One region of the Streptococcus suis S735 genome, then DNA from elsewhere that is predicted to be linked to it. Evidence: predicted binding sites of a transcription regulator. Region 1 holds the regulator's gene; the other holds the start of a gene.

Region 1 (10,639 bases):
CTGCCAACAACAGTCAAAAGAAAATCCTTCCAAAGACAGGAGGAGAAACAAGCTTTGTACTTATCACAATCGGTCTCGTATTCTTGAGCGCCTGTCTTGTCAAAAAACAAAAAGAATCCTAATCATTTTTTGAGCTTGAAAGCATGACTTTCAGGCTCATTTTTCTACTGCTCCACCTCCACTTGTGCTATAATTAAAGTTATGGATAAAATTATTAAAACACTATCAAAAAGTGGGCATTTCCGTGCATTTGTGCTAGATAGCACAGAAACCGTGAAAACAACCCAAGAAAAACACGACACCATGGCGTCGTCCACCGTTGCTCTAGGTCGCACCCTCATTGCCAATCAGATTTTGGCTGTCAATGAAAAAGGCGACACCAAAATCACCCTGAAAATCTTGGCCAGCGGTGCTGTTGGGGCTATCATCTCCGTTGCCAATACCAAAGGTCAGGTCAAGGGCTACATTCAAAATCCTGACTTGGACTACAAACGGACAGCGACTGGCGAAGTCATCGTTGGGCCCCTTGTAGGGAACGGACAATTCCTGGTTATCACAGACTACGGAACAGGTCATCCTTACAACTCCATGACACCCTTGATTTCTGGTGAAATCGGTGAGGACTTTGCTTATTTCCTGACAGACAGCCAACAGACACCATCTGCGGTGGGACTGAACGTGTTGTTGGACGAAGAAGACAAGGTCAAGGTAGCTGGCGGCTTCTTGCTCCAAGTTTTACCTGGAGCGACCGAGGTTGAAATTGCCCGTTTCGAGAAACGCATCCAAGAAATGCCTGCCATTTCAAGCTTGCTGGCTTCTGAAAACCACATAGAAGCTCTGCTATCCGCCATTTATGGCGACGACGACTTCAAACGCCTGTCAGAAGAGGAAATCGGCTTTGTCTGCGACTGCTCTAAAGACCGCTTCCTCGATGCTCTAGCCAGCCTACCAAAAGCGGACCTGCAAGAGATGAAAGAAGAAGACAAGGGCGTGGACATCACCTGTCAATTCTGCCAGACCCATTACCACTTTGACGAAAACGATTTGGAGGAACTCATCAATGGCTAATCTCAATACCCCTTTCATGATTGGTGATGTGGAAATCCCCAATCGCTGCGTGCTGGCCCCAATGGCCGGCGTGACCAACTCGGCCTTCCGCACCATTGCCAAGGAAATGGGAGCGGGACTGGTCGTTATGGAAATGATTTCTGAAAAAGGCCTTCTCTACAACAACGAGAAAACCCTCCACATGCTCCATATCGACGACAACGAATACCCTATGTCTATCCAGCTTTTCGGCGGCGACGCCGAAGGACTGAAACGGGCTGCCGACTTCATCCAGAAGAACACCAAGGCTAATATCGTAGATATCAACATGGGTTGCCCTGTCAACAAGGTTATTAAAAACGAAGCTGGTGCCAAGTGGCTCAAGGATCCCGACAAGATCTACCACATCATCAAGGAAGTAACCTCGGTCCTCGATATTCCCCTGACCGTTAAGATGCGGACCGGTTGGAACAATACCGACCTGGCGGTCGAAAATGCCCTGGCCGCAGAAAGTGGCGGTGTAGCTGCCCTGGCCATGCACGGACGGACCCGCGAGCAGATGTACACAGGAACAGTTGACCTAGAGACCTTGACCAAGGTAGCTGGCAGCCTGACCAAGATTCCCTTCATCGCAAACGGCGACATCCGCAATGTAGAAGATGCCCGCCAGCGAATCGAGGAAGTCGGTGCCGACGCTGTCATGGTCGGACGGACTGCTATGGGAAATCCATACATCTTCAACCAAATCAATCACTATCTTGAAACAGGAGAAGTCCTACCCGACCTCTCCTTTGACGACAAACTCAATGTCGCCTTCGACCACCTGACCCGATTGACCAATCTTAAGGGTGAGTCCATTGCCGTACGTGAATTCCGTGGTCTTGCCCCTCACTACCTCCGTGGTTCAGCAGGCGCTGCCAAAATCCGTGGTGCTGTTGCCCGAGCAGAGACTATCGAGCAGGTCCAAGAACTCTTTGACCAAGCACGAGAAGCCTATCAGGAACGGATTGCTAAATAATATAGTCGAATGAATTAACTTTGATACATCGTCACTTTCGGCTTGCCGTACTCTAGTACAGCCTGCACCTCAGTTCCTTGTCTGAAAGCTAATTCATTCGACTATATCAAAACCTCCAGTTTGAGCTGGAGGTTTCTTTATCTTTTTATGAACTTTCTTTTAAGCGATAGGTCTTTCTGGGTTTGCGTTTGGGCAATCGTTCCACTCCAACTTCTTCCACAAAGTCTCCATACTTGGCTAGGAAATTATTGTGGAGGATTTTTTTGTCGGGTGAGATAAGATTGACCAAGTCTGTCGCAGCGTAGATGTTAAAGGGCTGCTGCAGGAGATTGAGAAAGGTTGGATTCCACTTCATCCGTCCCTGAATCCGCTGGATAGAGGTCATGACAATCTCGTAATGGTCAAAGGCAAAATCCTCTGCCGTCAAGACCTGACCCTCATAAGAACACTGCGAAGTCTTGAAATCCACATCGATAACAATCGGCTCCCGTCCATCTGGACCTGGTTTGACCAAATCCAAGGCCTGACTAGGCAGGTAAACCAAGTGGGCAATAGTCATCATCCAGCCCCGCGGATCCCGCTCAGAATCGGAAACCGTTAGGAGTTGCTCGATATGATTGCGGGGCAAATCCAGTCCCGCTTCTTTTTTTATCTCACGCTGACAGGTCTGGTAGGCATCCTCACCTCTGGCAATAAAGCCACCGACCAAGGACAGCTTGTGTTGACAAGGGTGGGCAGCACGACGAATCAGCAAGAGCTTGATTCTCCCCTCTACAAAACTATAGACCACCATATCAGCTGTCACGCTTGGTTTTTCAAATCGCGGAGCGTCCTGCTTTTTATACCAGTCTAAAAATTCTGCCTCTGTCACATATTTTTCGTAGTATTCCTTGTCTGATAGACCAGCAGGCCTAGCCATTTCGAGCCACCTGCCCTTCTTTTATGGACTTAGACCATTGGTACCAGCCGACAAGCGAGTTGATAGTCCAAACGAAGTACATAACCGACATTTGCAGGTTACCACTATCTGGACCAACCCACCACAAGTAAATGGAGAAGACATTGGTTGCAATCCAGAAAATCCATTGCTCACGGTAGAGGTAACTTTGCAGGAATTGTCCTGTCCAGTTGGTGCCATCTGTAATAGAGTCACGGAAGGGACGAGCTGATCCAATTGACTTGTAAATCAAGCCAAAACTTCCCCATACCAAGACAGCGAAGACTAACCACTTAACCCAGCCCCAGAGAGTCAGCTTACGGGCTTCAAATTCTGTTTTCTCTTCTTCTGCTGCTCCATTGACACGGGCTGATAGCCAGAAATACAAGCCAACTGGCTGCATGACAATGAAGAAAATCGCTGTCATGACTTCCCCATAGAACATATTTTGGTAAGATAAGACAAAATAGATGAGGTTACTGATAAAGCCAAAGAAATAGTTACTTGACCGTCCTTCTGCTACCAAGATAACACAGATAATCCCTGTCCACGAGGTAAACAAGCCCATCCAGTCCTCACTAGCAGACCATACATGTAAGATAACAGGCACACTAGACAAAACTAGCAAGTAGAGCCACTGACCTAGGGTACGACCGAAAAATAGTCCCGCAATGATTGCGTCCAGAACTCCGATAACTCCCAGTTTTTTGGCTCTATTTGCGATAGCAGACATGTTTTCTGGTACCTGCTTCAAGGAAGCTTGAAAACGGTCGATGAATTTGGTAAGTTGTTCCATAATGTCCTCCTAAAATTCCTGATAGATAGCATCGATTAGCTCGATAGCCTTGGCATAATTTTCTGCATAAGACCCACCGATAAAGGCCAGCGAAGCCTGCGGGTGATTTTTAGCAACCAGTTCTTTCAAATGTTCGGTAAAGGCATTGCGAATTTCTGCGTCAGCCATTGTCATATCCCGAAAACCGTCATCCACATAAGAGCCTGTCGGTAGAACAAAGATAATCAGGTCCCATTTTTCATTCTTAACCGTATCAGCACAGAGCGAGTGGAAAGAACTAGAAGTTTCGCCGATGTAGTAGTCGTAGTAGGCTTCCGTCACGGTCGCGTTGGTGTCCGCAATGACCAGACCACGATTGGTATCCGAGTCAATCAGGTCTGAGGTCTGGCGATACTGGCCCGTCAAGAGATAGTTGTAGTCCTTGCCTGTCAACTCATCATCACGCACATTGTAACGTTGCTGGTAGTAGCGGGCATATTCCAGCGAAACAGGACAGGAATAATAACGCCCCAAATCCCGCACTAGCGTGGTTTTACCATTTGAAGCAGAGCCAACCACCAAGATATTCTTAGAAAAATGACGGCGGAAAGGCTTGGCAATCATATTCCAATACTTAGCCGACTGCTCGCGGATAAGAGTGGCTGAAATGCCAAAATTTCGCTCTGTAAAGGAAGCCTTGAAACCACGAGAACGCAACTCTTCGGCATATTCCTGCTCCGAAACGTAGAAGACGAGCTCTTCGTTCTCCTTAATCGCCACCAAGGCCTGCAAGGCTTCTAACCAAGGTGCCCAACCTTCTGGATAAGGGGGCATTCCCTCCTCGTCTAGCTTAAAGACGGATACCAGAGGCTCGTCGTTGAAGGTTTCGCGGATATAGCGGAAACGTTTCTGCAAACCGAGACCAATCTGATGACCACGGTCATTTTTATAGCCCGACACGATGACGACCGCCCGATCGCATTCCCGCTTGGCTCGTTGAATCAGGTCAATATGACCCTTGTGCATGGGAGCAAAGGTCCCAAAAATAACTGCTACTGCTTGTTTCATAATCTACCTTTTTATTGTTTTTTATATTTTATATCCTACTCTTTTCTCAAACCAAAGTCAAGAGTTTTTTATATTTTTTTATAAAAAGATAGCAAGCCGAAAGAAAAGCAGGTCTAACCTGCTTTCACACTATCAAACTTCAACTGCTCGGCCTTGACCCCTACTTTTAAGGTCACACCAGCTGGCAGTTCTCCACGTAAGAGCATTTCTGCCAATGGATCTTCCAACTTGGTTTGGAGGAGGCGACGAAGTGGGCGGGCACCCATTTCTGGATCGTAGCCTTCTTTGGCCAAGAGTTTAAGAGCAGAAGCCTGCAATTTGAGGGTAATACCCTTGCTGGCCGCCACGGCAATCAATGGTTTGACCATGACCTTGACCACATCCTGCATATCTGCTTCTGTCAGGCTATGGAAGACCACTTTTTCATCAATCCGGTTAATAAATTCAGGACGATAGGCCTTCTTCAACGCCTCAAAAATCCGTTTTTCAACGTGTTCCTGACTCTTAGACAAATCAAGAGCCCCAAACCCAACTGTCTTATCATCACGTAAAGCGGTTGCCCCTAAGTTAGACGTCATAATGATGACCGTATTAGAGAAATCAACCTTGCGACCTTTTCTGTCCGTCAAGACACCGTCATCCAAGACCTGCAAAAGAACATTGAAAATATCTGGATGTGCTTTCTCCACCTCATCAAAAAGTAGGACAGAGTATGGCTTGTTGCGAACTTTTTCTGTCAGCTCGCCCCCTTCTTCATAGCCAACATAGCCTGGAGGAGCACCGTTGAGGCGACTAGCCGCAAATTTCTCCATATACTCACTCATATCAAAACGAATCAAGGCAGATTCGTCATCAAAGAGGATCTCCGCCAAGGCCTTGGCCAATTCTGTCTTACCGACACCTGTTGGCCCCAAGAACATAAAGGAACCAATCGGTCTGTGACCAGTGCGAATGCCTGACTGGTTGCGGCGAATTGCCCGGCTGACAGCTGAAATCGCCTCTTCCTGCCCGATAACACGCTTGTGCAATTCCTGTTCAAGATTAAGGTACTTCTTGGCATCTGTCTGACTCAGTTTGGTGACAGGAATACCTGACAAGCGACTGAGGGTTGCCAAAATGTCTTCTTCTGTGACTTCCAAGCTATAGCTAGTCGCCTGATTTTCCGCCTCTTGAGCCTTAAGCAAGAGCTGCGTTACCGTCTTGTATTTCCCAGCCATCAAGGCTTGGTCTAAAGCGGTCAATCCACCTTCTTCTACCTGTCCCTTGGCACGATTTTGAACCGTCGCACTGGCTTCATCCAGCAAATCAATAGCCGAATCTGGCAAATTCTTACTGGTCAGATAGCGTTTGGCATAGGCTACCGCCGTTACCACCGCCTGATCCGAAATGGTCACCTTGTGGTGAGCCTCATAGGCTGGCTTCAACCCCTGCAAAATTGCTACGCTGTCTGCTACACTCGGTTCCTCAATGGTCACCTTGGCAAATCGACGTACTAAGGCAGCATCTTTTTCAATATGCTTCTGGTATTCATCCTGAGTCGTTGCTCCAACTGTCCGCAAAGTCCCACGGGACAGAGCAGGCTTCAAAATATTGGCAGCATCCAGGATCGAGTCAATCCCTGACCCCGATCCCATAATGGTATGGAGTTCATCAATGAAGAGAATCACTCGACCATCTTCTTCAATATCGTTGATGATATTGTTCATCCGCTCCTCAAAATCCCCACGGAAACGCGTTCCCGCAATGACATTCATCAAGTCCAATTCCAAGATCCGCATATTGACAAGACTAGCTGGCACCTCTCCATTAGCAATCCGCTGGGCTAGACCCAGTGCCAGAGCTGTTTTCCCAACACCCGCATCTCCAACCAAGACAGGATTGTTCTTGGTTTTCCGCGACAAAATCTGAAGCATACGGGAAATTTCCTCATCCCGTCCGATGACTGGCTCCAACTGACCTGAGCGGGCCAAAGCCGTCAAATCACGTGTATAGTCTTCCAAGCCACCACTTTGTGACTGGGTCATGCCCATCATATTGCCAACCGTTGCCTGCTTGGGCTTGCCACCTTTCGTCATGGTGCGGATAGCCTTCAGATGCTCCTTGGTAAAGCCAGCCTTGGCTTCCAGATTTTTCCGCAAATCCAGAAAACGAACCTTATCATCCGAATCCTCAAAGTGAAAACCGACCTGATCCAGAATTTGTGAGGCAGTCGAACGCTTGTCCAAGAGCATTCCCATGAAAATATGCTCCGTTCCTAGCCCCTTACTCTTGACAATCTCCGCAATCTTCTCGGCAAAGACCTGCAATTCCTTCACCCGCTTGGACGATGGAAGAAAGAAAAAGCTCTCTAACTCTTCATGGTAACGCCGCCCCATCACCATATAAACTGCACGTTCATAGTCCAATACATCCGCAGGATATTCTGCTAAAATAGCTCCCGCAACGGTATCTGGATTGATGACAAAGGCTAACAACAAGTGCCAGGTCTCCAAATAGTCACTACTATAACGCTGTGCAATCAATTGAGCATCTTCATAGACACCCTGTAACCCTCTTGAAATCTTCATTCTAACTACTCCTCTTTCCTATCCAATCGACGTAAAATTTGGTACATCATCCGAGCCCGAATTTCACTAGCCTCGTTCCCTAAAACCTCATCTGTACTAGTAGCCAACAAGAGATTGCCCTCACGTTCCGTCATCAACTGCTCGTCAAAGAGCAACTGCAGAATGTCCGCAAAAACAGTTGCCGACAGGCTATCACCCATATTCTTCAGCAAATCATGGACTAGCTCATGCTTGTCCGAAAAGGTAATCCGCCCAATGCGAATGTAGCCACCACCCCCCCGCTTGCTCTCGACAATATAACCTCGACTGGCTGTAAAACGAGTTTTGATAACATAGTTAATCTGGCTGGGCACCACTTCAAATCGACTGGCCAGCTCGCTCCGACGCAACTCGGCTACACTGACCTGATCTAAAATCGCTTTGATATGTTCTTCGATATAATCCGACGTATTTTTCATCGCCATACTATCGCCTCTTTCTTTGACTATCTTTGACCATTATACTATTTTTATCCACTTTTTGAAAGCGAAAGCCTCACTTCCACACAAACGTAGCCAATTTTTGAAATTTGCTCTGCTTTCTTCTATAATAAAGGAAAAAAAAGGAGAACCCCATGAACTTTCAAGACTACATCCAAGATTTTACCAGCGTAAACGTGGAGCAGGCACAGAGCCTTCTAACTGCCAATGAGGGAGCGGTCCTCTTCATCGGCCGTGCAACCTGCCCTTACTGCAACCGCTTCGCACCAAAACTCCACAAGGTTGCCCAAGACAAGCAAGTGACCATCCACTTCCTTGACTCCAGCCAAGTCAGCCCTGAACTCCAGGCCCTCCGCGACCACTACCAAGTCCCAACTGTTCCAGGCCTCCTGGTCGCTAAATCTACTGGTGTCCAAGTCCGCTGCGATTCCAGCATGACGGAAGATGAGATTGCGGCTTTTATTCAAGACTAATGCTAGACATTTCCTACCAAGCCAACACCTTCCACATCTCTTATCAAGGAAGACCACTCGGCAAGATTCACAGCAACCAAAATCCCTACCACCAGACCAATATCTATCTGCGACTAGATTTGGTTGATTTCGATTGCAAAATAGCAAAGCAGCTCTTCCAGTCCCTACAGACTTCCTTAGGCGGAAAACCTCTTCAAGTTATGCTCTCCTCTGCAGAGCAGGAAAGAATCCATTTCCTTACCACAGCTGGCTTTGTCTGCAAGCGGAAATGTTATGAGTTCGAAGTGACCAAGCAAGACTATCTCAGTCAAACAGGCACTTCCAACTTAAGCATAGTCCTCAAAGGCACCGCACCTTATCAAATAGTCTGTCAGCAAATTTTTGACCACTATCAAACAGTCCACCAAGACATCAATCCTTGGACTGCCAGTCAAGAAGAATTTGAAAAAGGCTTACCTGATCTGGTTTATACAGACTCAGAAAATTGTGCCTTCATAGATACCGATGAAATTGCCTACGTATGCGGAAAAGATGAACAAAGCTTTGGTTCCTTCATCCAAGCAGTTATTTGCCAACTATTTGAACAGTATGAGCAAATTAGCTTTGAGGCTGATGACTGCGATCCTATCGCCATGCATTTAGCTGACCAATTCCGACAACCAAACAAGCCTAGCTGGGATGCTTACATTTTAGAAATCTAACAAAAAGCACCGACCACAAGGCCGGTGCTTTTTAAGGAGATTATGAAAAATATTTAGGATTGATAATAGTATAACCGAATCAAGCATATCCGACATCCGCCCTAAGACCGATTTTGCCAAAAAAGAACTCCCTTTCGGAAGTTCTTGTGATTTTGAATAGTCTATCAGTTTGCTTTTAGTACTAGGAAACGAGCCGCAGGCTGTACTGAAGTACGGCAAGGCGAGTTAACGAAGTAATGAAAGATAAAATGAAGACTAGCAATTATTTACCAAGAGCTGCTGCCATTGTCGCTGCAACTTCTGCTTCAAAGTCGTTTGAAGCTTTCTCGATACCTTCACCCACTTCGAAACGAGCAAATTCTACAACTGAAGCGTTCACTGAGTTCAAGTAAGCTTCAACTGTTTTGCTGTCGTCCATGATGTACACTTGTGCAAGAAGTGTGTAAGCTTGGTCAACTTGAGTGTTGTCAAGCAAGAAGCGATCCATTTTACCTGGGATGATTTTATCCCAGATTTTTTCTGGTTTGCCTTCTGCTGCTAATTCTGCTTTGATAGCTTCTTCAGCTGCTGCAATCACTTCATCAGTCAATTGAGCTTTTGAACCGTATTTCAACAATGGCAATGCTGGTTTGTTAACCATTGCACGGCTTTCGTTGTCTTGTTCGATCTTGTGGTTGATTTGTGCCAACTCATCTTTAACGAATTGCTCATCCAATTCAGTGTAAGAAAGAACAGTTGGTTTCATCGCAGCGATGTGCATTGAGATTTGTTTTGCAAGAGTTTCGTCACCACCATCAACAACTGAGATAACACCGATACGGCCGCCGTTATGTTGGTAAGCACCAAATGCTTGAGCATCTGTTTTTTCAACCAAAGCAAAGCGACGGAATGAGATTTTCTCACCGATTGTTGCAGTTGCGTTTACGTATGCTTCTTCAAGGGTTTCACCTGAAGGCATAGCCAATTTAAGAGCTGCTTCGTTGTCAGCTGGTTTACCTTCTGCAATTACTTTAGCAGTAGTGTTTACCAATTCAACGAATTGAGCATTTTTCGCAACGAAGTCTGTTTCAGCGTTCACTTCAACAACTGCTGCTACGTTACCATCAACGTAAACACCTGTCAAACCTTCAGCTGCTACACGGTCAGCTTTCTTAGCTGCCTTAGCCATACCTTTTTCGCGAAGCAATTCGATCGCTTTTTCGATATCACCGTCAGTTTCAACCAATGCTTTTTTCGCGTCCATAACGCCAGCACCTGATTTTTCACGCAATTCTTTAACGAGAGCTGCTGTAATTTCTGCCATGTCTATTCTCCTTGTTTGTATTTATAAAATAGAGGAGCGGGCTCAGCCCTGCCCCTCTAGGATTGTTTTTGTGTCTGATAAATAATGTAGAATGTACTCGGACTAAAAAGCTAGAATTTAGATATATCTAACGCTTTTCTTAACGCCTTCGTTACTTATTTTCCTTCTACAACTTCAACCAATTCTTCGATTGATTCTGTAGATGCTGGCTCAGCTGCCAATTCAGCTTCAACTGCTGCTACACTGTCTTCACCTTGGTTGCCTTCGATGA
Region 2 (10,639 bases), 400 kb from region 1:
TACAGAGCACCCAGAAGAGTCTAAAAAATTCCTAGAATACCTCTCTCGTCCAGAAGTTATCCAGAAATACTATGATGTAGATGGCTCACCAACTTCAGTTGAAGGTGTAGATACAGAAGGTAAGTTTGAAGAAACTGCTGGAGTTACACAATATGCCTTTACTGACAAACACGTAGTTTGGTTGCAATCTGAATGGGAATCAGAAGAAGAGTTCTGGAATATCACTGTTGAAATGGTAAAAAATCCAAACTCAGCAGAATTAGTGAAAAAACTGAACGCATTCTTTGATCCAATGAAAAAATAATCCAGGAAAACTATAAGCAGGGGCTAGTTGTAGCCTAGCCTCCTTATAGTTGCCTAGTGTCAGTTTTAGTAACCCTATGGGATTCCTTGAACTGAGACTAAGCAACTATAACTTTATCAAAAAGGAGTACCATGATGAATCAAAAAGGATTTATTGCCAAATATTGGCCCTATCTATTTGTTGCCATACCAATTGGCTTACAGTTAATCTTTTTCTTCTATCCTCTATTTACAGGTATCTATTATAGCTTGACGGATTGGAATGGATTGACATCTGATTTCAAACTAATCGGTATTCAGAATTACTTAGATATTTTAAAAAATCCTGATTTTTACACTTCCATGACTTTTACCATTATCTTCACCATTGGTTTGGTCATCGGAGAAATTGTTATAGGGATTTGGTTGGCTAGTCTCCTCAATCGTAAGATTAAAGCTGTTGGTTTCTTTAGAACATGGTATTTCTTCCCTGCGGTTCTTTCAACTGTTACTTTAGGATTGATTTTTGTCCAATTGTTCAACTATGGTTTTACACAGATTGGAGAAATCCTTTATATCGATTGGTTGATGGAAAACTTATTGGTACAAGAAAATACTGTTATTCCAGCTGTACTTTTTGTGGCTCTCTGGCAAGGGCTGGCGATGCCAGTCATCATCTTCTTGTCTGGCTTGCAAAGTATTCCAGAAGATGTGAAGGAAGCAGCAGCTATTGATGGTGCAAGTCGTTCTCAACAGTTCTTCAACATTGAGCTTCCATTCTTATTACCATCTATCAGTATGGTTTTCATTTTGGCTATGAAATCAGGTTTGACAGCATTTGACCTTATCTTTGCACTGACAAGTGGTGGTCCAGACGGCAAAACAGAATCCTTGGGTTTACTCGTTTACAACTATGCCTTTGTAGACAATAAATTCTCTTATGCCAATGCTTTGGCTGTAGTACTCTTCATCTTCATTATTGTCATCTCATTAATTCAGATGAGAATTTCGAAGAAATTTGAAATCTAGGAGGACAGGCATGAATACTCAAAAACAGAAAAATTGGTGGGTCTATCTCGTGCTCTTCAGCGGTATTCTCTTCATGTTTATTCCGCTACTTGTAACGATTATTAGCTCATTCAAACCAACCAAGGAAATTACGAGCAACTTCTTTGGTCTTCCTGAAAATTTCACCTTAAATAACTACGAACGCTTGTTTAATGATGGAATTGTACAATATTTTGGCAATTCTGCCTTGATTACGATTGTAGCTGTTGGCTTGATTCTACTTGTTATTCCAATGGCAGCTTTCGCCGTAGCCCGTCAAATGAAACGTCAGACAGTGTTTAACTTTATCTACTTTTTCTTGATTATTGGGATTTTTGTACCTTTCCAAGTGATTATGCTCCCAATGACCAAATTAATGTCAAGCCTTGGTTTGAACAATATTGTCGGTTTGATTATTCTATATTTGACCTATGCAGTTCCTCAGGCCCTCTTCCTCTACGTCGGTTATATTAAGACCATTGTTCCTGAAGAAATGGATGAGGCTGCAGCTATTGATGGCTGTGATAAATTTACTATGTACTGGAAAATCATTTTCCCACTCATGAAACCTATGCATGCAACCGTTTTGATTATCAATGCCCTCTGGGTCTGGAACGATTTCCTCTTGCCTTTACTAGTATTGAACCGTGATCAAAGCATGTGGACTTTACCTCTTTTCCAATACAATTACCAAGGTATGTATTTTAGTGACTATGGTCCATCATTTGCTTCCTATGTGGTGGGGATTATCCCAATCTTACTTGTTTACCTCATCTTCCAAAAACATATTATTTCAGGTATGACAAGTGGTTCTGTCAAATAATTACAAAGGTTGACTTGTTCAACCTTTTCTAACAATGAAAAAAGAAAAGGCTTACAAAGGAGAAAGTCTATGAAAATTAAAAACCAAGCTATGTTGATTACCTATTCGGATAGTTTAGGCAAGAATCTTAAAGATTTGAAAAAAGTCCTCGAAGGTCCATTAAAGGATGTTGTGGGAGGTATCCATATTCTGCCGTTTTTCCCATCATCAGGTGACCGTGGGTTTGCGCCAATGGATTATACAAAGGTGGACCCTGCATTTGGAGATTGGTCAGATATTGAAGCATTGAGCAAGGACTATTATCTGATGTTCGATTTTATGATCAATCATATTTCTGCAAAATCTCCTTATTTCCTTGATTTTCTTGAAAAGAAAGATGAATCAGCTTATGCGGATTTGTTTATTCGCTATAAAAACTTTTGGCCAAATGGTGAGCCAACGCAAGAAGATGTTGATTTGATCTATAAGCGTAAACCTCGTGCTCCATATCGAATTGCAACATTTGCTGATGGTAGTGAAGAGAAGGTGTGGTGTACCTTTGATGAACAGCAGATTGATTTAGATGTGACAACGGAGACAACCCGTCGTTTCATCCAAGAAAATTTGGAACAGTTGGCAGAGCATGGTGCTTCGATTATTCGTTTGGACGCCTTTGCTTATGCCAATAAAAAAATCGGAACCAATTGTTTCTTTGTGGAGCCTGATATTTGGGAAATGCTCCATTTTCCACGTCAGTTATTGGCACCAAAAGATGTAGAAATCTTACCAGAAATTCATGAACACTACACCATTCAGCAGAAAATTGCCGAGCAAGATTATTATGTTTATGATTTTGCCTTGCCAATGCTAGTTCTCCACGCTTTGTATTCTGGTCATGTCAATCGCCTGGTTCACTGGATGGAGATTTGCCCTCGCAAGCAATTTACAACTCTTGATACACATGATGGAATCGGTGTTGTGGATGTTAAGGATTTGCTGACGGATGAGGAGACAGAGGAAACGCGTGAAGCCTTGTATGCACAAGGTGCCAATGTGAAGAAAATTTATAGTACAGAAGCCTATAATAATTTGGATATTTATCAGATTAACTGTACTTATTATTCTGCTCTTGGCAATAACGACCAAGCTTACCTATTAGCGCGTGTTCTCCAATGTTTTGCACCAGGTATTCCACAGATTTACTATGTTGGTTTACTTGCAGGCGAAAATGATATTGAACTTTTAGAATCAAGTAAGGAAGGGCGCAATATCAATCGCCATTACTATGATTTGGAAGAAATTGAGCAGGAAGTGCAACGGCCAGTTGTACAATCCTTGTTCAAACTCCTTAAATTCCGCAATACAAGTCCAGCTTTCGACGGAGAGTTCTCTGTTAAGATGCTGGATGAAACAAGTATGGAAATTTTCTGGAATAATCAAGATGCAGGGGTGTCTGCCCGTCTAACAGCAAACCTAAAAGAAAAATCCTTTGAAATTGTTGAAATTGAAGAGGGAAAAATTACCATAATTGAGTTATAATATGATTATATAGAAAGAGGGGAGATACCTCTTTTTCTTGACTAAATAAGATTGTGCAGAAAGGATCAATCAAATGTCAGAAATACAAAAGACGGATTGGTGGAAGAAGTCCGTCATTTACCAAATTTACCCTCGTAGTTTTCAAGATTCAAATGGAGATGGAGTAGGGGATATTCGAGGGATTATCAGCCGATTAGATTATCTCCATGAGCTTGGAATTGATGCTATTTGGCTCAGTCCTGTTTATCAGTCCCCCATGGATGACAATGGTTACGACATCAGTAATTACCAAGGAATTGCTCCAGAATTTGGGACCATGGAAGATATGGAAGAGCTGATTGCAGAAGGCCATAAGCGCAATATCAAAATAATCATGGATTTGGTGCTCAATCATACCTCGGATGAACATTTCTGGTTTCAAGAAGCCCTCAAAGGACCAGATAATCCCTATTATGATTATTATGTTTGGGCTGATGAGCCGAATGAATTACGCTCGACCTTCTCAGGTTCTGCTTGGGAATACGTTCCACATCTGAACAAATACTACCTCCACCAATTCTCTGTTAAGCAACCAGATCTGAACTGGAAAAATCCTGCTCTGAAACAAGAAATCTGGGATATGATTAATTTTTGGATTGAAAAAGGTGTCGGCGGTTTCAGGCTAGATGTGATTGATTTGATTGGAAAAGAACCAGAAAAATTAATTACAGCCGATGGACCGACTCTCCACCCTCTTATTCAGGAATTAAACGAGAAAACCTTTGGTGCTTACGACTTAGTGACTGTTGGGGAGACATGGAGTGCCAATCCAGAAAATGCTCAGTTATATTCACACCCTGACAGAAAAGAATTTTCGATGATTTTCCAATTTGAACATGTCGGACTTGATCAGCAGGAAGGGAAAGAAAAGTGGGATTTGGCACCGCTTGATCCAGCACGTTTGCATAAGGTTCTCTCCAAATGGCAGACTGAACTGGTTGGTAAAGGCTGGAACTCGCTTTTCTGGAATAACCACGATTTACCTCGTGCCATTTCTCGCTTCGGTGATGATCGACCTGCATTTCGTGAACTAAGTGGTAAAATGTTGGCTATCTATCTTCATTTTATGTCAGGGACACCTTATATCTACCAAGGTGAGGAAATTGGTATGATTAATACGCCAATTACAGATATTAGCCAAGCGGACGATATTGAAACACGTCGCATGTATGCGGAACGGATTGAAAATGGCTTCACCAAGGAGGAATTGATTACTTCTATAAATGCCAAAGGTCGAGATAATGCTCGTCGTCCAATGCAATGGACAGAGGCAGAAGGAGCAGGCTTCAGTACAGGTCAAGCCTGGCTGGCTTTGGGAGATACTGTCAAAGACATCAATGTTGAAAAAGCACTTGCAGACAAACAATCACTTTTTTATACCTATCAAAAATTAATTGCTCTTCGGAAAGAGTATCCTTGTATGTCTGAAGGAAAATATGAAGTGATGGAGACTGGAAATAGCTCGGTAATGGCCTACCGTAAATATGATGAACAGGATGATTTCATCATATTGGTAAACTTTTCAAGCCAGGAACAGGCTTATACTATAGCTGTGGAAGAATATTCTATTTTCATGAACAATTATGAAAACGAAGAGGCGATTAATAAAGGGATGTTGAGACCTTTTGAAGCTATCGTTTTCAAAAAATAAATAAATTTGCCATATTCTCAAGCATTTTTTCAATTTTTTTGGTAAAATAGAAAAAACAAAAAAGAGAGGTTTTATCATCATGGGGAAATTCCAAGTCATTTCACACCCACTCATTCAGCATAAGTTGTCTATCCTTCGTCGTACATCTACTTCAACAAAGGATTTTCGTGAGTTGGTTAATGAAATCGCGATGCTGATGGGTTACGAAGTTTTGCGTGACTTGCCACTTGAAGATGTGGAGATTGAAACGCCAATCACTAAAACAGTTCAGAAACAAATTGCAGGTAAAAAATTAGCTATCGTACCAATTCTTCGTGCAGGTGTTGGTATGGTTGATGGTTTGCTAAGCTTGGTACCAGCAGCTAAAGTTGGTCACATCGGTATGTACCGCGATGAAGAAACCCTTCAACCCGTTGAGTATCTTGTGAAATTACCAGAAGACATTGATCAACGTCATATTTTTGTAGTTGATCCAATGCTTGCTACAGGTGGTTCAGCTATTCTTGCAGTTGATTCATTGAAAAAACGTGGTGCTTCAAATATCAAATTTGTTGCTCTTGTTTCAGCTCCAGAAGGTGTAAAAGCTCTTCAAGATGCACATCCAGACATTGATATTTATACAGCAGCTTTGGATGAAAAACTCAATGAAAAAGGCTACATCGTACCAGGTTTGGGAGATGCAGGTGACCGCTTGTTCGGTACAAAATAATTAAGAAATCAGCTCTGCTGGTTTCTTTTTCATTTCCTGAAATCGTGTTTTTTATTTGACCAATTTTGACTATTTATATATAATGGGTACAGAAAATCTCGAAAAGGAGTAATTTTATGATTCCAGTAGTTATTGAACAAACTAGCCGTGGTGAGCGTTCTTATGATATTTACTCACGCCTTTTGAAAGACCGTATTATCATGTTGACAGGACCAGTTGAGGACAACATGGCAAACTCTATCATTGCACAATTGCTTTTCCTTGATGCCCAAGACCCTACAAAGGATATTTACCTCTATGTTAATACGCCAGGAGGATCGGTGTCAGCAGGTCTTGCCATTGTAGACACGATGAATTTCATTAAAGCTGATGTTCAAACCATCGTTATGGGAACAGCTGCGAGCATGGGAACCATCATTGCATCAAGCGGTGCCAAGGGCAAACGTTTCATGTTGCCAAATGCAGAGTACATGATTCACCAGCCAATGGGTGGAACTGGTGGTGGTACTCAGCAAACAGATATGGCTATTGCTGCAGAACACCTATTAAAAACACGTAATAAGCTAGAAAAAATCTTGGCAGACAACTCAGGTAAGACAGTCAAGCAAATCCACAAGGATGCGGAACGTGATTACTGGATGTCAGCTGAAGAAACCTTGGCTTACGGATTTATTGACCAGATTATGGACAATACAAAAGTCAAATAAGCAGTGACAAATATGTAATAGTACTGACTATTCCTATTAGCTCCAACTCTTTTACAGGTAGTTGGAGCTTTTCATTTATCATTGAAAACGGTATAATATAGAAAGAGAATTTTTAGAGGAGAAGACATGTTTGAGAAGAAAAATCGCACTTGCTTAACTGTCTATTTACACTACAATCGTGATGCACGTAAACTCAGCCAATATGGAGATATTGTTTACCATTCCAAACGCTTGCGATATGTTTTGGTGTATATGGATCAAGAACTAGTAGAAGCTACCATATTAAAATTGAAAAAGGAACGTTTTGTAAAAAAAGTGGTTCCTTCATACATTAAGGAATTAGACCAAAACTTTGTAGGTAATCTATGGAGAGATGAAGAACCATCAGTCGTAGGATAGTCGGAATTAGCAGGTATGTATTCCCTGCTAATTTTTTATTTTAAAATTTTTTTCTTTTTTGTTGACAATTTTCAGATAATTCAGTATATTAGATACATCGTAAAATTTAAGAAAGATTTAAGGAGTTTTCATGAAAACAAGAAAATTTGCAGTAGCGCTTGCTACATTTGCCTCTGCAGCTCTACTCGCTGCATGTGGTAATGTTTCGACAACCAATACTTCAGCCGCAGGTTCTTCTGTAGGTGATACATTTAAAATCGGCTACAACTTGGAGTTGTCAGGTGCTGTTTCATCTTATGGTCAAACAGAGGAAAAAGGTGCCAACCTTGCCGTGAAAGAAATCAATGCTGCAGGTGGTATTGACGGCAAAAAAATCGAAGTGATCACAAAAGACAACAAGTCTGAAACAGCAGAGGCAGCTACTGTTGCAACAAGCTTGGCAAGTGAAGGGGCAAACGTTGTGATTGGCCCTGCTACATCAGGAGCTTCAGCAGCCTCTATTCCAGCATTGACATCTGCTGGTGTTCCTATGATTACTCCTTCAGGAACTCAAACAACCTTGGTTGTGAACGATAAAGGTGAGGTCCAAGAATACTTCTTCCGTACAACCTTTACAGATGGGTATCAAGGTCAAATTATGGCTAAATACGCTACTGAGAACTTGTCAGCTAAGAAAGTTGTTCTTTACTTTGACAACTCTTCTGATTATGGTAAGGGTGTAGCAGAGGCGTTCAAGAAAGCATACACAGGAGAAATCGTTTCAGAAATCACATTTGCTTCTGGCGATAAAGATTTCCAAGCTGCTTTGACAAAATTGAAAGATAAGGAATTTGATGCGATCATCATGCCTGGTTACTACAATGAAACAGGTACAATTGTGAAGCAAGCACGCGGTTTGGGTATTGACAAGCCAATTCTTGGTTCAGATGGTTTTGACTCACCACAATTTACTGAATTGGCAACTGCATCAGCAGCATCAAATGTTTACTACCTTTCTGGATTTGTAACATCAGCAAGCGAAAAAGCAAAAGCATTCTATGATGCCTATGTGAAAGAATACAATGAAGAGCCATCAATGTTCTCAGCTTTAGCTTACGACTCGGTTTACATGGCAGCAGAAGCAGCAAAAGGTGCAGCTGATTCAGCAGCAGTGAAGGCTAATCTTGCAGCTCTGAAAGACTTTAAAGGTGTGACTGGTACAATGTCTGTTGACAAAGAGCACAATGTCATTAAATCAGTTTATGTTGTTAGTTTAACAAACGGAGAAGAATCATCTGTAGATACTATCTCTATTGACTAATAGTGGATGAAAAGAGGGAATTCCCTCTTTTTCACTTGTCAGAATGTATAGAATAGTATACATGCGGATATAAAATTTGGTTAAATTTGGGTTGGTTAAATTTTCTGTAATTTTAATGATTAAACTCTCTGTCTAACTTGCTTATTTTCAGAAAATTTTGTATAATGTAACAATGCTATTGAGCTCGAAAAATATTTAGAAAGATTGGTGAACCTATGCTTCAACAACTTGTCAATGGTTTGATTCTTGGTTCTGTTTATGCCCTTTTGGCCCTTGGTTATACCATGGTGTACGGAATTATCAAACTCATTAACTTCGCCCATGGTGATTTGTATATGATGGGTGCTTTTATGGGGTACTTCCTATTAAATAATTTAACTTTTATTGCAGATGGTGGAACGCGTTTCTTTGTTGCTCTCATTCTAGCGATGGTAGGGACGGCTATTCTCGGTGTAGTTATAGAGTTTTTAGCCTATCGTCCTTTGCGTAATTCAACGCGTATAGCAGCTTTGATTACGGCTATCGGTGTATCCTTCTTCTTAGAATACACTATGATTAAATTCTTTACAGCAGACGTAAAAGCCTTTCCACAAGCAATCGAAGCTGTGACTTTTAACCTTGGTCCAGTTTCTGTTACGAATATCCAGTTGATTATTCTTGGTGTATCGCTTGCGTTGATGGTTGCACTTCAATTAATTGTCAAACGTACAAAAATGGGGAAAGCCATGCGTGCGGTCTCTGTAGATAGCGATGCAGCTCAGCTTATGGGGATCAATGTAAACCGTACAATCAGCTTTACTTTTGCTCTTGGGTCAGCTCTTGCGGGTGCTGCGGGTGTTCTCCTAGGTCTCTACTACAACCAGATTGAGCCTTTGATGGGGATGACGCCAGGTCTGAAAGCCTTTGTTGCGGCAGTATTGGGCGGTATCGGTATTATTCCAGGTGCAGCGCTTGGTGGCTTCGTTATCGGTATCATCGAAACATTCACCTATGTGATTGAATTCGATACTTTCCGCGATGCGATCGTATATACTGTTTTGATCATCATCCTCTTGGTGCGTCCAAGTGGTATTCTTGGTAAAAATGTGAAAGAGAAGGTGTAACCATGAAGCAAAATTTAAAAGTTAATGCGATTTGGTTGGCTATCTTATTGGCTGGTTTTGGACTTATTCAAGGTCTTGTATCAGCAGGGATTCTGAATTTTTACTACATCCAGATTGTTCAGCAAATCGGTATTCAAATTATCTTGGCAGTTGGTTTAAACTTGATTGTCGGTTTCTCAGGTCAATTTTCACTTGGTCATGCTGGTTTTATGGCTATTGGTGCTTATGCAGTAGGTATTCTTGGGAAAATGATGCCGACTTATGGTGGATTTGCTATCGCCTTGATTGTTGGGATGTTAATCTCAGGTGCAGTAGCTCTTTTAGTCGGTATTCCAACCCTTCGTTTGAAAGGTGACTACCTTGCAATTGCGACTCTTGGTGTTGCAGAGATTATTCGTATTTTAATTATCAATGGTGGTAGTGTAACGAATGGTGCAGCAGGTATTATGTCTATACCACTCTTTACAAGCTGGCCTTTAGTTTATATTTTTGTAATCATCACAACCTTGGTGACAGTTAACTTTTTGCGCAGTCCGATGGGACGTGCTACAATTTCTGTTCGTGAGGATGAAATTGCGGCAGAATCTGTAGGTGTCAATCCAACATTTGTTAAGGTTTCAGCCTTTGTATTTGGTGCCATGACGGCAGCCATTGCAGGTGGTCTCCATGCAGGATACGTTGGGACAATTGTTCCGAAAGACTTTGCCTTTATGACCTCTGTTAACGTTTTGATTATCATTGTATTGGGTGGTTTGGGCTCTATCACAGGTACCTTTGTAGCAGCCATTGTACTTGGTATTTTGAACGTATTCCTCAAGAGTTACTCTGATATTTCAATGATTATCTATTCATTAGCTCTTATTCTCTTGATGATTTTCCGTCCTGGAGGTCTTTTGGGAACTAAGGAATTCAGCGTAGCGGCTCTACTCAAGAAGAAGGAGGTTAAGTAATGGCATTACTTGAAGTAAAAGATTTAACCAAGAACTTCGGTGGCCTGACTGCCGTTGGTGACGTGACCATGGAACTTCATGAAGGGGAATTGGTTGGTCTTATCGGTCCAA

Evidence for each region. The regulator CtsR, encoded in region 1, represses protease genes until heat stress. The targets are predictions, from matches to a motif close to TTGGTCAAAAAAGGTCAAANA.
Region 2: the regulator CtsR is predicted to act here: its motif matches at 6,122-6,142, upstream of YYK_RS06720 (ATP-dependent Clp protease proteolytic subunit).

The regions. Positions count from the first base shown of each region.
Region 1 covers NC_018526.1:1,758,833-1,769,471, forward strand. The annotation lists gene YYK_RS08675 (DUF6359 domain-containing protein) at 1-122, shown strand, start outside; gene hslO (Hsp33 family molecular chaperone HslO) at 202-1,068, shown strand; gene dusB (tRNA dihydrouridine synthase DusB) at 1,061-2,065, shown strand; gene YYK_RS08690 (NUDIX domain-containing protein) at 2,211-2,984, opposite strand; gene pnuC (nicotinamide riboside transporter PnuC) at 2,977-3,798, opposite strand; gene YYK_RS08700 (AAA family ATPase) at 3,808-4,845, opposite strand; gene YYK_RS08705 (ATP-dependent Clp protease ATP-binding subunit) at 4,959-7,412, opposite strand; gene YYK_RS08710 (CtsR family transcriptional regulator) at 7,418-7,876, opposite strand; gene YYK_RS08715 (DUF6568 family protein) at 8,026-8,364, shown strand; gene YYK_RS08720 (hypothetical protein) at 8,364-9,065, shown strand; gene tsf (translation elongation factor Ts) at 9,328-10,368, opposite strand; gene rpsB (30S ribosomal protein S2) at 10,524-10,639, opposite strand, start outside.
Region 2 covers NC_018526.1:1,360,935-1,371,573, reverse strand. The annotation lists gene YYK_RS06750 (extracellular solute-binding protein) at 1-304, shown strand, start outside; gene YYK_RS06745 (carbohydrate ABC transporter permease) at 439-1,311, shown strand; gene YYK_RS06740 (carbohydrate ABC transporter permease) at 1,322-2,152, shown strand; gene gtfA (sucrose phosphorylase) at 2,222-3,670, shown strand; gene YYK_RS06730 (glycoside hydrolase family 13 protein) at 3,744-5,360, shown strand; gene upp (uracil phosphoribosyltransferase) at 5,440-6,069, shown strand; gene YYK_RS06720 (ATP-dependent Clp protease proteolytic subunit) at 6,186-6,776, shown strand; gene YYK_RS06715 (YlbG family protein) at 6,903-7,175, shown strand; gene YYK_RS06710 (ABC transporter substrate-binding protein) at 7,306-8,475, shown strand; gene YYK_RS06705 (branched-chain amino acid ABC transporter permease) at 8,691-9,578, shown strand; gene YYK_RS06700 (branched-chain amino acid ABC transporter permease) at 9,581-10,528, shown strand; gene YYK_RS06695 (ABC transporter ATP-binding protein) at 10,528-10,639, shown strand, end outside.